4 regions of the Janthinobacterium sp. GW822-FHT07H11 genome follow, and region 1 is predicted to be linked to each of the others. Evidence: predicted binding sites of a transcription regulator. Region 1 holds the regulator's gene; each other region holds the start of a gene.
The links. The regulator FNR, encoded in region 1, switches genes on or off when oxygen is low (the NO sensors DNR and NnrR bind a similar motif). The targets are predictions, from matches to a motif close to TTGATNNNNATCAA.
Positions count from the first base shown of each region.

Region 2: cydD (thiol reductant ABC exporter subunit CydD) is a predicted target of FNR. The motif match lies at 2,275-2,288, and genes of this name have one in related genera.
Region 3: AC3RCJ_RS26385 (KamA family radical SAM protein) is a predicted target of FNR. The motif match lies at 2,548-2,561, and genes of this name have one in related genera.
Region 4: AC3RCJ_RS20125 (OmpW/AlkL family protein) is a predicted target of FNR. The motif match lies at 2,446-2,459, and genes of this name have one in related genera.

Region 1 is NZ_CM179507.1:327,074-331,618, reverse strand. It holds gene AC3RCJ_RS01425 (response regulator) at 1-2,289, opposite strand, end outside; gene fnr (fumarate/nitrate reduction transcriptional regulator Fnr) at 2,535-3,293, shown strand; gene AC3RCJ_RS01415 (FixH family protein) at 3,420-3,944, opposite strand; gene ccoG (cytochrome c oxidase accessory protein CcoG) at 4,091-4,545, opposite strand, start outside.
Region 2 is NZ_CM179507.1:2,711,527-2,716,071, reverse strand. It holds gene AC3RCJ_RS12180 (amino acid ABC transporter ATP-binding/permease protein) at 1-523, opposite strand, end outside; gene cydD (thiol reductant ABC exporter subunit CydD) at 520-2,208, opposite strand; gene AC3RCJ_RS12170 (GbsR/MarR family transcriptional regulator) at 2,350-2,901, shown strand; gene AC3RCJ_RS12165 (PEP-CTERM sorting domain-containing protein) at 3,202-3,768, shown strand; gene AC3RCJ_RS12160 (hypothetical protein) at 3,929-4,099, shown strand; gene AC3RCJ_RS12155 (PEP-CTERM sorting domain-containing protein) at 4,298-4,545, shown strand, end outside.
Region 3 is NZ_CM179507.1:5,976,268-5,980,812, reverse strand. It holds gene AC3RCJ_RS26400 (DNA-3-methyladenine glycosylase) at 1-160, shown strand, start outside; gene AC3RCJ_RS26395 (methyl-accepting chemotaxis protein) at 166-1,875, opposite strand; gene AC3RCJ_RS26390 (cache domain-containing protein) at 1,960-2,418, opposite strand; gene AC3RCJ_RS26385 (KamA family radical SAM protein) at 2,699-4,063, shown strand; gene AC3RCJ_RS26380 (MFS transporter) at 4,066-4,545, shown strand, end outside.
Region 4 is NZ_CM179507.1:4,577,605-4,582,149, reverse strand. It holds gene AC3RCJ_RS20145 (NAD(P)H-dependent oxidoreductase) at 1-284, opposite strand, end outside; gene AC3RCJ_RS20140 (MerR family transcriptional regulator) at 363-725, opposite strand; gene fur (ferric iron uptake transcriptional regulator) at 802-1,239, opposite strand; gene AC3RCJ_RS20130 (LysR family transcriptional regulator) at 1,479-2,375, shown strand; gene AC3RCJ_RS20125 (OmpW/AlkL family protein) at 2,525-3,139, shown strand; gene AC3RCJ_RS20120 (MarR family winged helix-turn-helix transcriptional regulator) at 3,243-3,752, shown strand; gene AC3RCJ_RS20115 (HEAT repeat domain-containing protein) at 3,749-4,504, shown strand; gene AC3RCJ_RS20110 (DUF6616 family protein) at 4,514-4,545, shown strand, end outside.

The DNA.
Region 1 (4,545 bases):
CTGGTGCAGGATGCGCTGCTCGCCGCCCTCATGCTTGGCGATCAGCGCCTGGTGCAGGGCGTCGAACAGGCTCGAACCCGTGATCGGCTTCATCAGCACGACGTCGGCCTCGGCCGCGCTGGAGATTTCTTCCAGGTGATTGCGGGCGAAGGCGTTGACCATCACCACGATGGGCTGGCGCTGGCCGGCGGCCGCCTGGCGGATGGCCTTGGCCGTGGCCAGGCCGTCCATGACGGGCATGTGCCAGTCGGCCAGCACCACGTCGTAGGGCTGCTGCTGCGCCAGGCGCTCGCGGTACAGTTCGATGGCGGCAAAGCCGGAATCGACCTCGTCGGCGTTCCAGCCCCACGCTTCGATCAGTTTGACGATCAGTTCGCGCGTGGTGCGGTTATCGTCGGCCACCAGCAGGCGCAGCTGGCCCAGGGTCGGCGTGCGCCGCGTTTCGGCTGGCTGCGCCAGTATCTCGAAGGGCACGCTGAACCAGAAGCGGCTGCCCTTGCCTTCGCTGCTGGCGACGGCGATTTCGCCGCCCATCATGTGGATCAGCTGCTTGCTGATGGCCAGGCCCAGGCCCGTGCCGCCGAAGCGCCGCGTGATGCTCTGGTCGCCTTGTGAAAACGCGGCAAACAGCTGCTGCTGTTGTAATTCTGTCATGCCGATGCCCGTATCGCGCACTTCGAAGCGCAGCCAGGCGCGCCCCTTGTCTTTCTCGGCCAGGCTGACGGCCACCACCACTTCGCCGCTCTCGGTAAACTTGATGGCGTTGCCGGCCAGGTTGACGAGGATTTGCTGCAGGCGCTGGGCATCGCCCAGCAGGCGCCGCGGCACGTCGGGTTCGACGGCGATGGCCAGCTCCAGCTCCTTCTCGCCCGCATTCATGGTCATGGTCGTGGCCAGCGTATTCATGACTTCGTCGAGGTCGAATTCGACGGGCGACAATTCCATGCGGCGCGCCTCGATCTTCGAATAGTCGAGCACGTCGTTCAGGATGCCCAGCAGCGACTGGCCCGCCACGCGCACCATGGTCAGATACTTGCGCTGTTCCGTATCGAGCTTGGTATTTCCGAGCAGATACACCATGCCCAGCACGGCATTGAGCGGGGTGCGGATTTCATGGCTCATATTGGCCACGAAATCGCTCTTCGCGCGGTTGGCCGCCTCGGCCCGGTCGCGTTCCTGTTCCAGTTCCGCCGCGCGCGATTCGAGCTCCTGCTGCAGGCGGTCGCGTTCGCTCATCAGGCCGTTGAACGCTTCCGTCAGTTCGCCGATCTCGTCGCGCTGCTGCACCGGCACGGGGGTGAAGCGGCTGCCGCTGCTGCGCAGCGCTTGCAGGGTGTCGCGCAGGCGCACCAGCGGCGACAGCAGGCGCACGGTGACCCAGCCCAGCACTGCCGCGGCCAGCAGCGAGGCCAGGGTGCTCCACAGCACCAGCCGGTATAGCACGCCGTCGAACGGTTCGAAGGCGTCATCGATGGGCAGCGAGGCCGCGAGCAGCCAGTTTACGGACTTCAGGCGCTTGAAGCTGTTGACGGCCGTGATGCCGCGGCTGTTGGTGCTGACCATGCTGCCTTCGCCGTCGTCCTTCAGCAGCTGCGTGGTGGTCAGGTTGGCGTTCGGCTGGCGCGGCTGCAGCAAGCGGCTGGTATCGGGATGCAGCACGTAGCGCGGCACGGCGCCGCGCGTGAGGATGAAGTAATAGCCGCTCTTGCCGATCTTTTCCGTGCGCAGGCGGCCCAGCAGGTTGTCCTTGTACAGGCGCAGCACGCCGATCACCACGCCGGCCACCTGGCCGTCGGCGCCCAGCACGGGTGCCGCCATCTGCACGATGGGCAGGCCGCTCGATTTGCCCAGCATCGGTTCGGTGATCATGGGCTGGCGCGTGCGCAGCACGGTCTGGAAATACTCGCGCTCGGCGACGTTGATGCCAGCGCGTCCCGCCACTTCCGGCATGTCGGCCACGACGGCGCCATGCGCGTCCAGCACTAGCACGTCGTCGAACAGCACCAGCATCGAGCGGCGCGAATAATATTGGCGCAACTGGGCGGGCTGGGCAATCAATTCGGGCGGCTGCTGCCTGGCCGTCAGCGTGACGATCTGCAGCAGCATGGCCAGCTTGTCATCGAGTTCAGCGGCCGTGCGGGTGATCAGGGCCGACTGCTGGCTCAGCAGTACCTTGGTGAAGTCGTCGCGCATGTGCCGCACCTGTATCATGGTAACCAGGGCAATCATGGCGATCGAGGTCAGGCTGGTTGCCAGCGCGACTTTTGCTTTTATGCCGAGAGGCTTCATAGTTTCCTTTTCAGTACCGGGCGGCACAGGCGGCAGAGGCAGATAATGCTGTCAAGAATTTTCCTATCAATACCCCAGCTTGGCAAGCGCCACCGCGCAATTTCCCCTCCCCACATGGTCTTTTGACGATGTTGCCATATAATTAAATGCAAGACGTCGTTTATTCGGCGAAATTACGGTGAAATTGGCACACGGCAACCGTGTATGCAGTAAACTTGTTGTTGCATTTTCTAAAAGGTACCGACATGACTGAAGCGCTACTCTCTCCAACCTTGCCCACAGTGACCGTGGAAGCGTTGCGTGCGCGATGCTCGACCTGCAGCATGCACCAATTGTGCCTGCCGATGGGGCTCGATGTGGGCGACATGGACAGGCTGGACCAGATTATCGGACGCCGCCGCAAGATCGTGCGCGGCGCTTCGCTGTTCCGCATCGGCGACTCGTTCCAGAACCTGTATGCGATCCGCCTGGGCCACTTCAAGACCTACCAGATCAATCCGGGCGGCGAAGAGCAGGTGACGGGTTTCCAGATGGCCGGCGAACTGCTGGGCATGGATGCCATCAGCGCCGACCGCCACCACTGTAATGCGGTGGCCCTGGAAGACAGCGAAGTATGTGAAATCCCGTTTTCCAGCCTGGAACAATTGCTGGGCAATATGCCGACCCTGCTGCGCCATTTCCACCGCATGATGAGCCAGGAAATCACGCGTGAGCAAAGTGTCATGTTGTTGTTGGGTAACATGCAGGCGACGCAGCGCTTTGCCGCCTTCATCGTCAACCTGGCGTCGCGCTATGAAGCGCGCGGCTATTCGAGCAGCAAGTTCCAGCTGCGCATGTCGCGCGAGGAAATCGGCAATTACCTGGGCCTGACCATCGAGAGCGTCAGCCGTTTATTGTCGAAATTTAAGAAGGAAGGCTGGCTGCGCGTCTCCAACCGCGAGATCGAGATCTTGCAGCCAGCCAAACTGAAGGCCATTACGGCCGGCACCGACATCTGCAAATAACAGCACCGTCAAAACCTGCTGCGCGTCGCGCTTTGCGGCCTGCGATGCTCGCTGTGCTCTAGCACAGCTGCGCTTCTTAGCCACAAATCACTGCCGCTCGCTACGGTTTTTTCCCGGCGCTGTACGTTATAGCTCTTCATCGGCGTGCAGCGCGATGCTGCGCTGCAGCGGCCAGGTCCAGATGCCGGACAGGCGCCATTCGCGCTTGTCGTTTTCCACCAGTACCTGCCAGCGGCTGCGCTCGAGCATCGGCAGCGCCACCGAGAAATTACCCTGGGCATCGGGCTGCACCAGCAGCTTGATGTCTTTTTCCGGCAGGGTCGCATGCGCCAGGTGCAGTTGCAGCGGGCCCTGGTAGGCCTTGCCGAAGCTGTGCACGGAACCGGCCAGGCGCGCCTGCGCCACGTCGTAGGACAGGCTGGTGTCCATGGCCAGGTTGCTGGCGGCCGTGTCGCGCTTCAAATCCTGGTTGATGGCCTTGCCCTGCTTGTAATAATCGCCCACCACCAGCGCATCGGGTTGCGTAAACGCAATATAGCCCATGAAGCTGCCGACGACCACGGACAGGCCGGGACCGATCATCAGCAGCCATGGCCAGCGATGCTTGTACCACGGTGCAACGGGAGGTTGCAGTTTCAGACTGTCGGACATTGTGTTCTCCTTGGGGCCGGACCCTTTGGGTCTGACCCCAGCTTTTGCTTCCGGGTTGAAAATCAAGTGACCCTAGCGCATGATTGATGATACCCCTGCGGCGAAATACCGGGGTCGGACCCGGAGGGTCCGACCCCAAATCAACATCACCGCGGCACGATGAAGACCGCGCTTTCACGCACATGCAGCGACGGGTCGTCCAGCGATTGCAACTCGATTGCGATCTTGTTCGACCCCTTTTCTCCCACGCCGTGCGGCACGCGCAGGCGGATCGGCCAGCCCAGCGTTTCCGTCGGCTGCAAGGTCACTTCCTCGCGCGTCAGCAAGGTCAGGCCCGGCAAGCCGGAAGCGCTGATTTTAAAATGCTGGGTTTGCTCGGAGGTGTTCATGATCTGCAGGCGGTAGACGTTTTCGATCATGCCGTCTTCCACTTCGCGTCCCATCGAACCGCGGTCGCGGATCACGTCCATCTTCAGCGGCGTGCGCAGGGCCAGCGAGGTACACACGGCGATGATGATCAGGGCCAGGATGGACGTGTAGATCAGCACGCGCGGGCGCATGGCGCGCTGGCGGATCTGCTTCGAATTGAAGTTGTTTTCCA
Region 2 (4,545 bases), 2.4 Mb from region 1:
ACAGCGCCAGGCCCAGGCCCAGCTGCCACCGCATGAGGCCCAGCGCCACGCCGGCCAGCAAGGCCGCGCACAGGGCCGTGAAGGCGGGCACCAGCAGGCGCAAATACAGCGCTTCAAGCGCGTCGATGTCGGCCGTCAGGCGAAACAGCAGCCGGGCGGGCTGGCGCAGCAGGCGGCCCGCCGCCTCGGGGCGCGACCAGCCGCGAAACAGCTGCACGCGGATGGCCGCCAGCGCGGCAAACGTGGCGTCGTGCGTGACGAGCCGTTCCGCATAGCGCGAGCCCGTGCGGCCGATGGCCAGCAGGCGGATGCCGGCCGACGGGCCGAAAACGTCGAAGACGATGGCGGTGGACGCATGCAGGCCGGCAATCGAGGTGGCCGTGATGAACCAGCCGGACAGGCCCAATAACGCCATGCCAGCCACGGCCGTCAGGGCGGCCAGCACGGCGCCGGCGATCAGTTTGCCGGGCTGGGCCAGCAGCAGTTGCCGCAGGACGGGGTGCGACAGGAGGGAGGGTTTCATGCGCGCCGCTCCTGCATTGGCGCCTGCGCATCGACCTGCACCGTGCGCTGCAGGCGGGCGGCCAGCACGGGGTCGTGCGTGGCGACGAGCATCGTCTTGCCTTGCGCCAGGGCCAGCAAGGCGTCCGTGACGCGCGCCGCCGTTTCGCTGTCCAGGTGGGCCGTCGGCTCATCGACCAGCAGCAGATCGGCATGCGGATGCAGGGCCACGCGGGCCAGGGCCAGGCGCACGGCTTCGCCGCCCGACAAGCCCTGGCCGCCGTCGCTGAGCATGACGGCCGGCTGCGCCTGCGCCACGCCGGCCAGGTCGGCCAGGTGCAGCGCCTGCGTCACCTGCGCCGCGTTCGCACCGAGGCGGCCCAGGGTCACGTTCTGGCTGACGGAAGCGGCAAATACATGGGGCCGCTGGCCCATCCAGGCCATGCGCTGGCGCAAGGTGTTCACGCTGCCGTCGTTCAGGCGCACGCCGCCGATGCGGATCTCGCCGCCGCTGGCGGGCAGCAAGCCGGCCAGCAGGGACAGCAAGGTGGTCTTGCCGGCGCCGCTGGCGCCCAGCAGGGCCACGTGTTCGCCGGCGCGCACGCTCAAGTCAAAGCCGTCGAACACGGGCGCTTCGCCGGGATGGGCAAAGCGCAGTTGATGGATGGCAATGGCGGGCGGCGCTGCCACCGCCATGGCGGCGGCGGAAACGGCGGCCACTTCCACGCTGGCGCCAGGCAGGGCGACGCCCTCGCCCGCCAGGTCGTGCAGGCCGACCAGGCCCGCTTCGCCGGCCGCCTTGTCATGCCAGACGGCCGCCAGCTCGCGCAGCGGTTCGAAGAAGGCGGGCGCCAGCAGCAAGATGAACATGCCCTGCCCCAGCGTCAGTTCCCGGCCCCAGGTACCGAAATTAATGCTGCCCAACAAGGAAAAGCCGATGAAGGCGGCCACCATGGCCACGCCCAGCGCGGAAAACAGTTCCAGCACGGCCGACGATAAAAAGGCGATGCGCAGCACCACCATCGTGCGCCGGCGCACGGATTGCGACGAGGCATCGAGCCGCGCGGCCGTGGCATCGACGGCACCGAGCGCGCGCAGAGTGGCCAGGCCGCGCAGGCGGTCCAGCAGGAACGCGTTCATGCTGCCCATTTCCACCATCTGCGCGCGGCTGGCCGCCTGCGCGCCTATGCCGACCAGGGCCATGAAGACGGGAATCAGCGGCGCGGCGATGAGCAGGATCAGCGCGGCGATCCACGACAGCGGCGTCACCACGGCGAGGATCACGAGGGGCACGGTCAGCACCTTCCAGCGCGCCGGCCTGTAGCGCACCAGGTAGGGCACGATGGCCTCGGCCTGTTCGGCGATGACGCTGGCAGCCTGTCCCGACTGGGCGCGCTGGCGATCCAGCGGCGAACGGCGCGCCAGCGCCTGCGCCACTTGCGCGCGCAAGGTCGACAGGTGGGCGCGCGCCGCCGCATACATGCGCCGCGCGCCCCACGCTTCGCCCCAGGCGCGCAGCACGCCCAGCAGCAGCACGCCGGCCGCGGGCAGCAGGGCCGCGCGCCAGGGCGCGCCATCGAGCATGGCTTGCAGGGCCCAGGCCAGCAGGGCCGCTTGCGGCAGCCACAGCAAGGCCGCGCCGCCTTGCACCAGGCTGGGGACACGGGGAAGGAGAAAGCGGGGCAAGGCAAGTGGCGTGGTGGGCATCGTCTTATACTTCTTGAGTTTTCAGAATTTTCTGTAAATTCGATTTTTTGTATAATACTGCGAAACATGACATATATCAATTGACCCGACCTGATCGGCGTGCAAAAATTTCAGATAATTATGAAAACTCAAAATATCCACATGACACCGCTGATCCTGACCTTCGTCAGCCATTTCGGCGAGATGGGCAGCCGCTGGGGCTTCAACCGCACGGTGGGACAAGTGTACGCCTTGTTGTTTGTCGCGGAGCACCCCTTGCATGCGGACGAAATTGCGGAGCACCTGAGTTTTTCACGCTCGAACGTGAGCATCGGCCTGAAGGAATTGCAGGGCTGGGGCCTGATCCGCCAGTCGCGCATCCCCGGCGACCGGCGCGAGTACTTCTCGTCGCTGGGCGACGTGTGGCAAATCTTCCGCGTGGTGGCGGCCGAACGCCGCCGCCGCGAAGTGGCGCCCACCCTGACGGTGCTGCGCGAATCACTGCTCACGCCCGCCACGGAACCCGTCGATCACTATGCGCAGGAACGCATGCGCGAAATGTATGAACTGGTCGACCTGGCCAATACCTGGTTCGACGACTTGCAGCGCCTGTCGCCCGAATCGATGGCGCAGCTGATGAAGATGGGCGCCAAGGTACAAAAACTGCTCAACGCCAAGGACCGCCTGTTTGGCGTCAGCAACAACAGCGACTGACACCCCGCCTCCCCTCTTTCCGCCCGGAATGCCGCTAGCACGCGCGGACATTTCCTGTCACGCTATTTCCGAACGTTGTTGCGAACATCGCTAGCACAGCCATGCATAGCTGTATGCGATGTTGTCAACTGAACCAATAGTATTATTTAAATTGTATTAATTTACATCAAGAGTAAGCTTTCATTTGCGTACTCTCTACGCGCAGGAAATAGATAAAAACGGGCAATGGGATGAGATCCCCGGCATGCAGGGACGCATTCCCACACGATGAAGCGTTAGTCTTAGCACAAGGGGATTTTCATGAAAAGCATAAAGCGCATTGCCGTCAAGGCATCCATGCTGGCCGCGATGACCGTACTGGCAAGTGCGGCGCAAGCGGCCACCTGGGTCGATGTGGGTCCGGCCAGCGGTTTCGTCATCGCCGGCAGCACCGTCACCTACTCGCCGTCGCCGGCACTGCAGGTGAAATATTATGACGATAATCTCGTGCCGCAAAGCCCGTCCGATATTCAGGGCTATATCAATGGCGTGTTCGGCACCAGTCTGGGCGCCGCCGTTTCATATTGCAACAGCGCCACCTCGGGCTGCACGGCCGGCACCACGGCCGGCCTGAGCGGCGGCGTCAACTCCTATACGAGCGCGGCGGCCTATGACTACCTGGCCATCCACTTCGGCCAGGGCGAACTGGTGTTCCACTGGGCCGCGCCCGTGGCTGCCGGCACCACGTTCACGGTGGCGGGCCTGCCCAAGGACCTGAGCAACTACAGGGCCTTCATTTCCGCCGTGCCGGAACCTGAAACCTATGCCATGCTGCTCGCCGGCCTGGGCCTGCTGGGCTTCCTGGCACGCCGCCGCCAGGGAAAGTAAGCATCACCAGCGGCAGCGGCGCAACGGCGCCCGCTGCCGCCTTCACCGCCAGCGGCCTGTTTACGCCGCGCTTGCGGCGCCAGGCCCACTGTTTACACCATTTTTAGACCCCCCTCGCTATGCTGGACGGCATCACCAGCCACTTTGCGAGGAGTCCTTCATGCATCAACCGCATTTGCGCACGCGTCGCCCCGGCATCCTGCGGCGCCACCTGCCGGCGCGTGAACGCTTGCGCCTGGCGAACAGGAAGCGCGCCCCCCTGGTCGTGGCCATGCTGAGCGCGGCCCCCATCCTCTACCTGCTGTCAGTGGTACTGTCCGCGCAACCATAGTCCCTCACGGCGCGCATCGCCGCACCATGATAGTAATAAAGTGACAATTGAAGCATTTCTCTCAATTCGATAAGAATATGATAACGACTCTTGTGCCGGCGCCGCTGGCAAAGTCACGGGCGAGAATACGCGCCCAAGGGGAAAGAAATGCATCGAGTCCGACTGTATCTGGCCGCCAGCATCTTGACATTGTCATCCATGCAGGCTTCCGCGCAGAGTAATACGTGGCAGGAAACCCATGCCTTTACCTTCCTGACAAGCGGAACACAAAGTAGCTGGGCGGACTATCTGGCATCGGACCAGCCGGGCGTCAGCCGCATCGCCTTTGGCAGTTACGACGAAAACAACGCCCTGCAGTCATGGGATGACGCGCTGCCCTACGAGCCGCGCCCTGCACCGAAAACCCTGCCGTATGGCGATACCATGCAGATCAGCGTAAAGGATGG
Region 3 (4,545 bases), 740 kb from region 1:
GCTCGATGCGCCGCCGTTTGCCTTGCTGGCGCACGCGGAAGAAGCCGTCGTGCTGGCCGGTCCCCGCATCGGCATTTCCAAGGCCAGGGACACGCCGTGGCGCTTCGTGCTGGCCGGCTCGCGCTACCTGAGCAAGCCGATGCGCATGCCTGCCGCTTAGCGGAATCAGGCGCCGCGCTGGCGCGCCGGCGGCGTTTTCGCGGTGCTACTCCTGGCCTTGCCACGGAGTGGGCTGTGCAGCGCGCGCCGTTCCGCTTGCCTTTCCGCGGCGGCGCTGGCCAAGTCCTGGAAGGCGTCCTCGCCAGCAGGGCCGGGCGCGGCGCTCGCGTGTTGTTCCAGCGTAAATACGGATACGGCGGCCGACAGCTTCACGGCCTGGTCCTGCAGGCTGGCCGCGGCGGCGGCCGCCTGTTCCACCAATGCCGCGTTTTGCTGGGTGGCGCCATCCATTTGCGTGACGGCCTGGTTCACTTCCGTGATGCCCGAGGCTTGCTCGGCGCTGGCCTGCTTGACCCGCTGGATGATGTCGTTGACTTGCTGCACCGACGCGACGATGGCGCCCATGCTGTCGCCCGCCTGCTGCACCGCCACGCTGCCGCCATCGATGGTGGTGACGGAGGTGGCGATCAAGGTCTTGATCTCCCGTGCCGCCTGCGCCGAGCGTTGCGCCAGGGTGCGCACTTCGGACGCCACCACGGCAAAGCCGCGCCCCTGCTCGCCCGCGCGCGCCGCCTCGACCGCCGCGTTCAGCGCGAGGATATTGGTCTGGAAGGAAATACCGTCGATCACGCCAATAATTTCCACGATCTGGCGCGAATTGGCCCGTATCGTCGCCATCGTGCTCACGGCTTGCTGCATCGCCGCGCCCCCTTGCATGGCCAGGTTCGACGCCTGTGCCGCCAGGTCGCAGGCGAGCTGGGCATTGCCGGCGTTGTCATTGACGGCTTCCGTCAGGGTTTCCATGGCGCTCGATGTCTGTTCCAGCGAACTGGCCTGCATTTCCGTGCGGGCTGACAAGTCCATATTGCCTGTTGCAATTTCGCGCGACGCCGTGTCGATCGAGTGCACGGCATCCATGATGGTGCGCAGGGTCTGGTTCAGATTGGCGATGGTCTGGTCCAGCACGCGCGACGTGGCGGCAATCTCGTCATTGCCTTGCTTGGGCGCGCCCGCCATCAGCTTGCCGGCGGCCAGGTCTTGCACGGCGTCGGCGATGCCGCGGATTTCCGCCAGCATGGCGCGCCGCACCAGCATGGTCACGACGATGGAGACGACGATGGACAGCAGCACCGTCAGCAGCAAGCTCCAGCCCAGGCTGTGGAATTCCGCGCTGGCCGTCGCGTGCGCCTGGCTGCTGAGGGTGGTTTCCAGTGCCGACAGTTGCGCCAGCTGGGCATTGAGCTGGACGAATTGCGTCTCCGCCTTGAGCATGGAGTTGGTGGCAATCGATTGATCCATCTGCGCCATTTCCATGGTTTCCAGCACGGCCTTGCGATAGCCGGCCAGCGCCGCAATGGCGGCATCGACCAGGGGCCGTTCGGCGCCGTTGGCCGTGGAACGCAGTGCCGCCAGCTGGCTGCCGATGGCCAGATGGCGTGCCTTGATCTGCTGCTCCAGCGCATCGATGCGGGCCTTGGCGAAGCTGCCATTGGTCCACGACAGCAACTGGTACATATTGCCATGCACGTGCTTGGCGTCGCCCGCCACGTCGGAGGCGGCTTTCAGGTGCGTGATGCGCACCTGCACCATATTTTCCAGCGAGGCATTTTGCCGTACCATGCCGTACCAGGCCCCGCTGGAACTGAGTATCAGCAACAGCAGGATGAGGACGGGCGCGAGCAACAACTTTGGTCCGATGCGTAGTTTATTGAGCATGCTTGACTCCTGCAGTGGCTGTTCGCGGCGCGCGCGGGCGCCGCGGCGGCAAGCTGCCGCGCCCCGCGCTGCGCCGGGAATGGCCTATTTTTTATAGATGCCCGCTTCCAGCACCACATCGTTGACGCGCAGGATATAGGTGGTCTTCGGTTCGATCTTGCCGCTGGTGGGATTCTTGTACTGGTAATCGACCCAGCCCTTGCCCTGCTTTTGCGCCAGTTCGATGATTTCACGCCGGTATTTCTTGCCATTGGCGTCGGGCACGTCCGTCAGGTCCTTGCCCACGATGGAAGGATTGATGGGGTGGGCCAGCACGATGCCCGTCTTGATGTCGCGCATGTCCACATACAGCGATCCCTGCACGAAATCGGGATCCTTCGCCGTGATCTTCTTCATCATTTCTTCCTTGCCATGCGCCTTCATGAAGGCGGCACCCCGTTCCGCCATGGCGATGGCGTCCTTTTCCGTTGGTTCAATTGCGGCACTGACGCTGGCGCTGGCAAATGCCAGGCACAGCAGGCTACCCGTGAGCAAGCGTTTCATGAGAACTCCTGGTGGTATCGAAGGATGTGTTGCCAAGCCGTAATTTACGTCGTCGTGGCTGGCCTCAAATTGCGATTGAACAAACTAAGGTCTTGCTTGATGCCAGTAGATGACGTATCGAAACGCTTATTGATATGTGGCAATTTGATTCCTTGCGGCAAGAACTATGATGAATTTTCCAGCATGCTGGTGCGCGGCATCCGGATAAAAGAGAGCGAATTGGCCGAGGTTGGGCTGATTTTATGGCAGTTATCGTAATTTATTGAGCAAGGAGACGAGCGTGTCCGACCACCTTACCGAGCCACTCCCCAGCAAATTCAAACCATATACCCGGCAAACCATTCAGCAGGCGCGGCAATGGGAATGGCTGCCGGAAGAGCAGCGCGAAGCCGTGCAAGTGGTCTCGCATGTGTTGCCATTTCGCACCAACGAATATGTGCTCGATCAATTGATCGACTGGAACAATATTCCCGATGATCCCATCTATCGCCTGGTCTTCCCGCACCGCGACATGCTGGCGCCCGAGCAGTACGCGCAGTTGCGCGATCTGGTGCTGGTGAAACGGGACAAGGCGGCCATCGACGCCTATGTGCACGGCCTGCGCCTGGGCATGAATCCGCATCCGGCAGGGCAGATGACGCATAACGTGCCCAGGGTCAACGATGCGCCCGTGCGCGGCTTGCAGCACAAATATGCGCAGACAGTGTTGTTTTTTCCCAGCGCGGGCCAGACTTGCCACGCATATTGCACGTTCTGCTTTCGCTGGCCCCAGTTCGTCGGCATGGACGACATGAAATTCGATGCGCGCGAATCGCACGAGCTGGCCGGCTACCTGAGACTGCATCCGGAAGTGACGGATGTGCTGATCACGGGCGGCGACCCGATGATCATGAACACGCGGCAACTGGCCGCCTATTTGGAGCCGCTGCTCGAGCCTGGCCTGGAACACATCCAGAACATCCGCATCGGCACCAAGGCGGTGGCCTACTGGCCGCAGCGTTTCGTCTCCGACCGCGATGCGGACGAGCTGCTGCGCCTGTTCGAACGCATCGTCAAGGCGGGCAAGAACCTGGCCGTGATGGGCCATTACAGCCACGCCGTCGAGCTGCGCCAGGATATCGCGCAGCAAGCGGTGAAACGCATCGTGTCCACGGGCGCCACCTTGCGCATGCAGGGGCCGCTGATACGCCACATCAACGAAGATCCGGCAAGCTGGGCCGAGCTGTGGCAGACGGGCACGCGCCTGGGAGCGATTCCGTATTACATGTTTGTCGAGCGCGATACGGGGCCGCGCGGCTATTTCGAGTTGCCCTTGGCCCGCGCGCACGAAATTTTCCAGGCCGCCTACCAGATGGTGTCGGGCCTGTCGCGCACGGTACGGGGACCGTCCATGAGCGCCTTCCCCGGCAAGATCGTCATCGACGGCATCGTCAGCATCAATGGCGAGAAACTGTTTGCTCTGCAATTTTTGCAGGCGCGCAACCCTGACTGGGTGCGCCGGCCGTTTTATGCGAAGTTCGATGCGCAAGCGACGTGGATGGACGATTTAAAGCCCGCATTCGGCCACGATAAATTCTTCTTCGAGACGGATGAGCCTATGCCGCAGGTGCCGCATAAAATCATCCGCCTGGTACAGGCTGCCTGAGCATGCATCGCACCGCCGCGACTGCCCGCTCCGGCGTGGCCGTGTTTTGCCTGGTCTTCCTGCCGTTCGCGCTCGGTCATTACCTGTCGTGCCTGTTGCGCGGCGTCAATGCCGTGCTGACGGCCGAATTGCTGGGCGCCATTACCCTGACGCCAGCGCAGCTGGGCCTGCTGACCAGCGCCTTTTTTCTCGCCTTTGCGCTGGTGCAATTGCCAGTGGGCATGGCGCTGGACCGCTACGGCCCCCGCACGGTGCAACTGTGGCTGCTGGCGCTGGCGGCCCTGGGCGTGTGGCTGTTCAGCCGGGGCCACAGTTTTGCCGAGCTGATGTGGGCGCGCGCCGTGATGGGGGCCGGGCTGGGCGGATGCTTCATGGCGGCCGTGAAAGCGATCTCCTGCGCCGTCGCGCCATCTCGCCTGCCGTCCGTGCACGGCTACCTGATCGCCGTGGGCGGCCTGGGCGCGGCCACGGCCACCATGCCC
Region 4 (4,545 bases), 2.1 Mb from region 1:
AGGGCCGGCGCGCCGCCCCACCAGATGGGGTAGGCGAACACCAGGTGTTCGGCCCAGGTGATGGCTTCCTGCGCGGCCAGCAAGTCCGCTTCCAGCGGCTGCACCTGGCGGTAGCCTTCGTGCAGGACGGGATCGAAAGCCAGCTGGCCCAGGCGCAACTCGCGCACGCTGTGGCCCGCGCTGCGGGCCGTGGCGGCATAGGCCTCGGCCAGGGCGGCGCAAAAACTGTCGCCCGATGGATGGCCGAGGATGATTAAAACGCGCTTGGGTGTACTCTTGCTCATGCTGCAGGCTTTCTAAAAAAGAACAGCCTGCATGCTAAAGCCTGCCCCTAGTGGCAGAGTCAAGCGGTGCTTGACCGTTCACGCGGCCTGCCGCCGCTGGCGCGCCAGGCAGTCGAGGATTTCCGCGTCGATGTCGGCCAGTTGCGCATCGAGCGCGCGCAGGCGGTCGATATCCTGCCGTATCTGCGCGCGCTTGGCGGCGATATGCTGCGACAGGGCGGCCCAGTCGGTGTCATCGCCGGCCAGCAGGGGCAGCAGTTCGGCCAGGCGGAAGCCCAGCGCCTGCGCCTGGCGTATCAGTTTCACTTGCGCCAGGTCTTGCTGCGTGTAGACGCGGTAGGCGCCCGCGCGCCGCACGTCGCCCAGCAGGCCCAGCGCTTCATAGTGGCGCAGGGCCTTGGGCGAGGTACCCGCCAGGCGGGCGATTTCTCCGATGTACATGGCTGTCCTTTCTTGAGCTACGGCGCACGCAGTGTAGCGCAAGATGCGGCGCCTGAGGGCGGCCCGGACGCCGCCCTCAGGCGCGGCGCGGCGGTATCTTCTTTGCCGTGCATTCGGCGCAGGTGCCATACAGCGACAGCGCGTGTTCGTGCAGCACGAAGCCGCGTTCGGTGGCGATCTCGTTCTGGCGCAGTTCGATGCCTTCATCGACGAATTCATCGACCTTGCCGCAGCCCGTGCAGACCAGGTGGTCGTGGTGCTGGCCCTCGTTCAATTCGAATACGGCATGGCCTGATTCGAAGTGGCGGCGAAACAGGATGCCCGCTTCGGCAAACTGCATCAGCACGCGGTAGATGGTGGCCAGGCCTACATCGATCTTTTCAGCGAGCAAGAGTTTATACACGTCGTCCGCGCTCAGGTGCTTGATTGTTCCTTCTTGAAACAGCTGCAGAATCCGCAAGCGGGGGATCGTCACTTTCAATCCCGATTCACGCAGTTCCCTCAATATATCCATGTCTCCCATTCCTTTTTTTGATCGCCTGAGCGTGGTATTGCATTATAACGCAAATGATAATCATTACTATTCTCAATTGTGTGCCAAATATAGTATGGCTCGCGCGCATCGCGGGTACCAGTGATTTTGACGACATGCGTGATTGCGCGGGGCGCATCGATTGAAGTATCGTTGGCATGGGTGGAAAAATACGGCAGATATCGCTACACTGTGCAGCAAGATCAAACAATGGGAGGGGCATGGACCGATTTGATGCAATGCGTCTGTTTACGCGCATCGTCGAACTGGGCAGCTTTACGCAGGCCGCGCACGACCTGGGCTATCCGAAGGCCAGCGTCACGCTGGCGATCAAGCAGCTGGAAGCGCGGCTGCACGTGCGCCTGCTGCAGCGCACCACGCGCCAGGTGGCGCCCACGCCCGATGGCCACGCGTATTACGAGCGCTGCGTGCGCCTGCTGGCGGACCTGGAGGAAACGGAGGCCGTGTTTTCGACGGCCGCGCTGCAGCCGTCGGGCAAGCTGCGCATCGATATGCACAGCACGCTGGGCATGCATTTCGTCATGCCAATGCTGGACCGGTTCTGCGCGCGCTATCCCTTGATCGAACTGGAAATCGGCATGGGCGACCGCCTCGTCGACCTGGTGCGCGAGGGCGTCGACTGCGTGCTGCGCGTGGGCCAATTGCGCGATTCGTCCATGGTGGCGCGCACGGTGGCACGGCTGGCGCAGATCACCTGCGCCAGTCCCGCCTACCTGGCCGCGCACGGCACGCCGCGGACGCTGGCCGAGCTTGACGGGCACCGCGCCGTGAATTTCTTTTCTTCCCGGACGGGCAAGGCCTGGCCGTTTGCATTCAAGTGCGACGGCCAGACGTACAGCGTGGACTTGCCCGGCACGGTGTCCGTGAACAATGCGGACGCCTATCACGCCTGTTGCCGCGCAGGCATGGGCCTGATCCAGGCGCCCCGCTATCACCTGGCGCAGGCGCTGGCGGCCGGCGAACTGGTGGAAGTGCTGTCCGCCATGCGACCCGATCCCTTGCCCGTGTCCGTCATGTACCCCCATCACCGGCAATTGTCGCCGCGCGTGCGCGTGTTTGCCGACTGGGTCGCCGGCCTGTTTGCCGAGGCGGCTTGATTTTGCAATGCCGCCTTTTCTTGACTTGGGCAAAGAAAAAAAACCCTCTTTTGATGCCATCTAGCACTATTTGATGTGGATCAAAGTTTTTGTTGCACTGCACTCTTAGACTTCGCAGCGTTACTTAACGACAAAAAGAGGGAACTAGAATGAAGAAGTCCGCAACTGCAGCAGCAATCGTTTTGGCCGCCATCGGCGCATTCGCCGGCAATGCAATGGCGCAGGAAAGCCCATGGCTGGTGCGTGCGCGTGCCGTGCACATCGATCCGGCCGACAAATCTGCTCCTGTGGGTGGCGTCGGTGCATCCGACCTGATACACGTCAGCAGCAAGACCATTCCCGAGATCGATATTTCGTATTTCTTCACCCCGAATATCGCTGCCGAGCTGATCCTGACGTATCCGCAAAAGCATGACGTCTCCCTGGCTGGCACGAAGATCGGTACCTTCAAGCACCTGCCGCCGACGCTGTCGCTGCAATACCACTTCATGCCTGAAAAACAGTTCAGCCCTTACGTGGGCGCAGGTGTGAACTACACGAACATCTCCGATGTCAAACTGCCCGGCCTGCGCCTGGAGCATGACAGCTGGGGCTTCGCGCTGCAAGCCGGTGTCGACTACAAGCTGGACAAAAACTGGTCCTTGAACTTTGACATCAAGAAAGTGCAGATCCGCAGCGATGTATTGACCGCTGCCGGCGCCAAGGTCAGCGAAGTCAAGATCGACCCGCTGCTGATCGGCGTGGGCGTGGGCTACCGTTTCTAAGCAGCCAGCACGGCCGCTGTAGCGCGGCATAGGCAGATCCGGCCCGCATGGCCGGATCTTTTTTTGACATTTAGTATGTCGCCATATTATATTGTGGCTTATGATGAAACTCGAACAGAAATATGCGGCCCTGCTGGGCGACGTGGGGCGACGCGCGCCCGATGCGGGCGCGGCCGATACGCTGGCGCGCCTGCGCCTGTGCTTTGAAGTGCTGGGGCTGGCATCGGCCATCGATGGCGATTGCGCCACGCGCCTGGGATGCCATGGTTTGTCGGAAGGCAAGTTTGTCTTGCTGTTCCTGCTGCGCGACGTGCCGCCAGGCTTGCCGCCGCACGAGCTGGCCGAGCGCGCGGGGGTGACGCGCGGCACCATCACGGGCTTGCTCGACGGCCTCGAACGCGACGGCTTCCTGGCGCGCCACGCGGACACGGCGGACCGGCGCAAGCTGCTGGTGCGGCTGAGCGCCAAGGGCGAGGCGATGGCAGCCAGCCTGGTCGACGAGCACGCGCAATGGATCTCCAGCCTGTTCGCCGACTTTACCGCCGCGGAAATGCAGGTCTTCAGCCGCTTGCTGGAAAAAGCCTGGCGCAGGACGGACAGGGGGGCGGCATGAGCGCCGGCATCGCCGATATCGCGCCTGCGCGCCTGGCGCTCCTGAATCAGGGCACGGTGGCCAGCAGCACCCTGACGGAAGGGCTGGCCATCGACTTCGCGCTGCTGCTGGAGGCGGCCGTGCCCGATCTCGGCGCCGCCGCGCTGGACGCCATGCGGCAGCAGGCCGCCGCCGGCATCACGAAACGCATGGCGCTGGCGACGCAATTGCTGCTGGAAGCCGGCGCTGACTTGGCGCTGCTGCAAGCGCATCCATCCGACACGGTGCGCGGCTGGGCCTGTTTTGTCATCGCCGCACAGCCCGGCGCGGGCTTGCCGGAACAACTGGCGGCCATGCGCGCGCTGGCCGATGACGCTCATTTCGGCGTGCGCGAATGGGCGTGGCTGGCGCTGCGTCCCCGCCTGGCGGCCGGGCTGGAAGAGGCCATTGCGCTGCTGGCGCCGTGGACGGAGGAGCCATCGGAAAGGCTGCGCCGCTTTGCCTGCGAAGCGCTGCGTCCGCGCGGCGTGTGGTGCGCGCATATTGCGCGCCTGAAACAGGAACCACAGCTGGCCATGCCCTTGCTGCAGCCGCTGCGCGGCGATCCGGCTCCCTATGTGCAGGATTCCGTGGCGAACTGGCTCAACGATGCGGCCAAGAGCCGGCCCGACTGGGTGCGCGCACTGTGCGCACAATGGCTGGCGGACAGCGGCAGCGCCGCCACCGCACGCATCTGCAAGCGCGCCCAGCGCTCGCTGACTCGATCATTTTAAGGAGAAATCATGCATTACCTGTTAGAACTGTATAGTCCGAC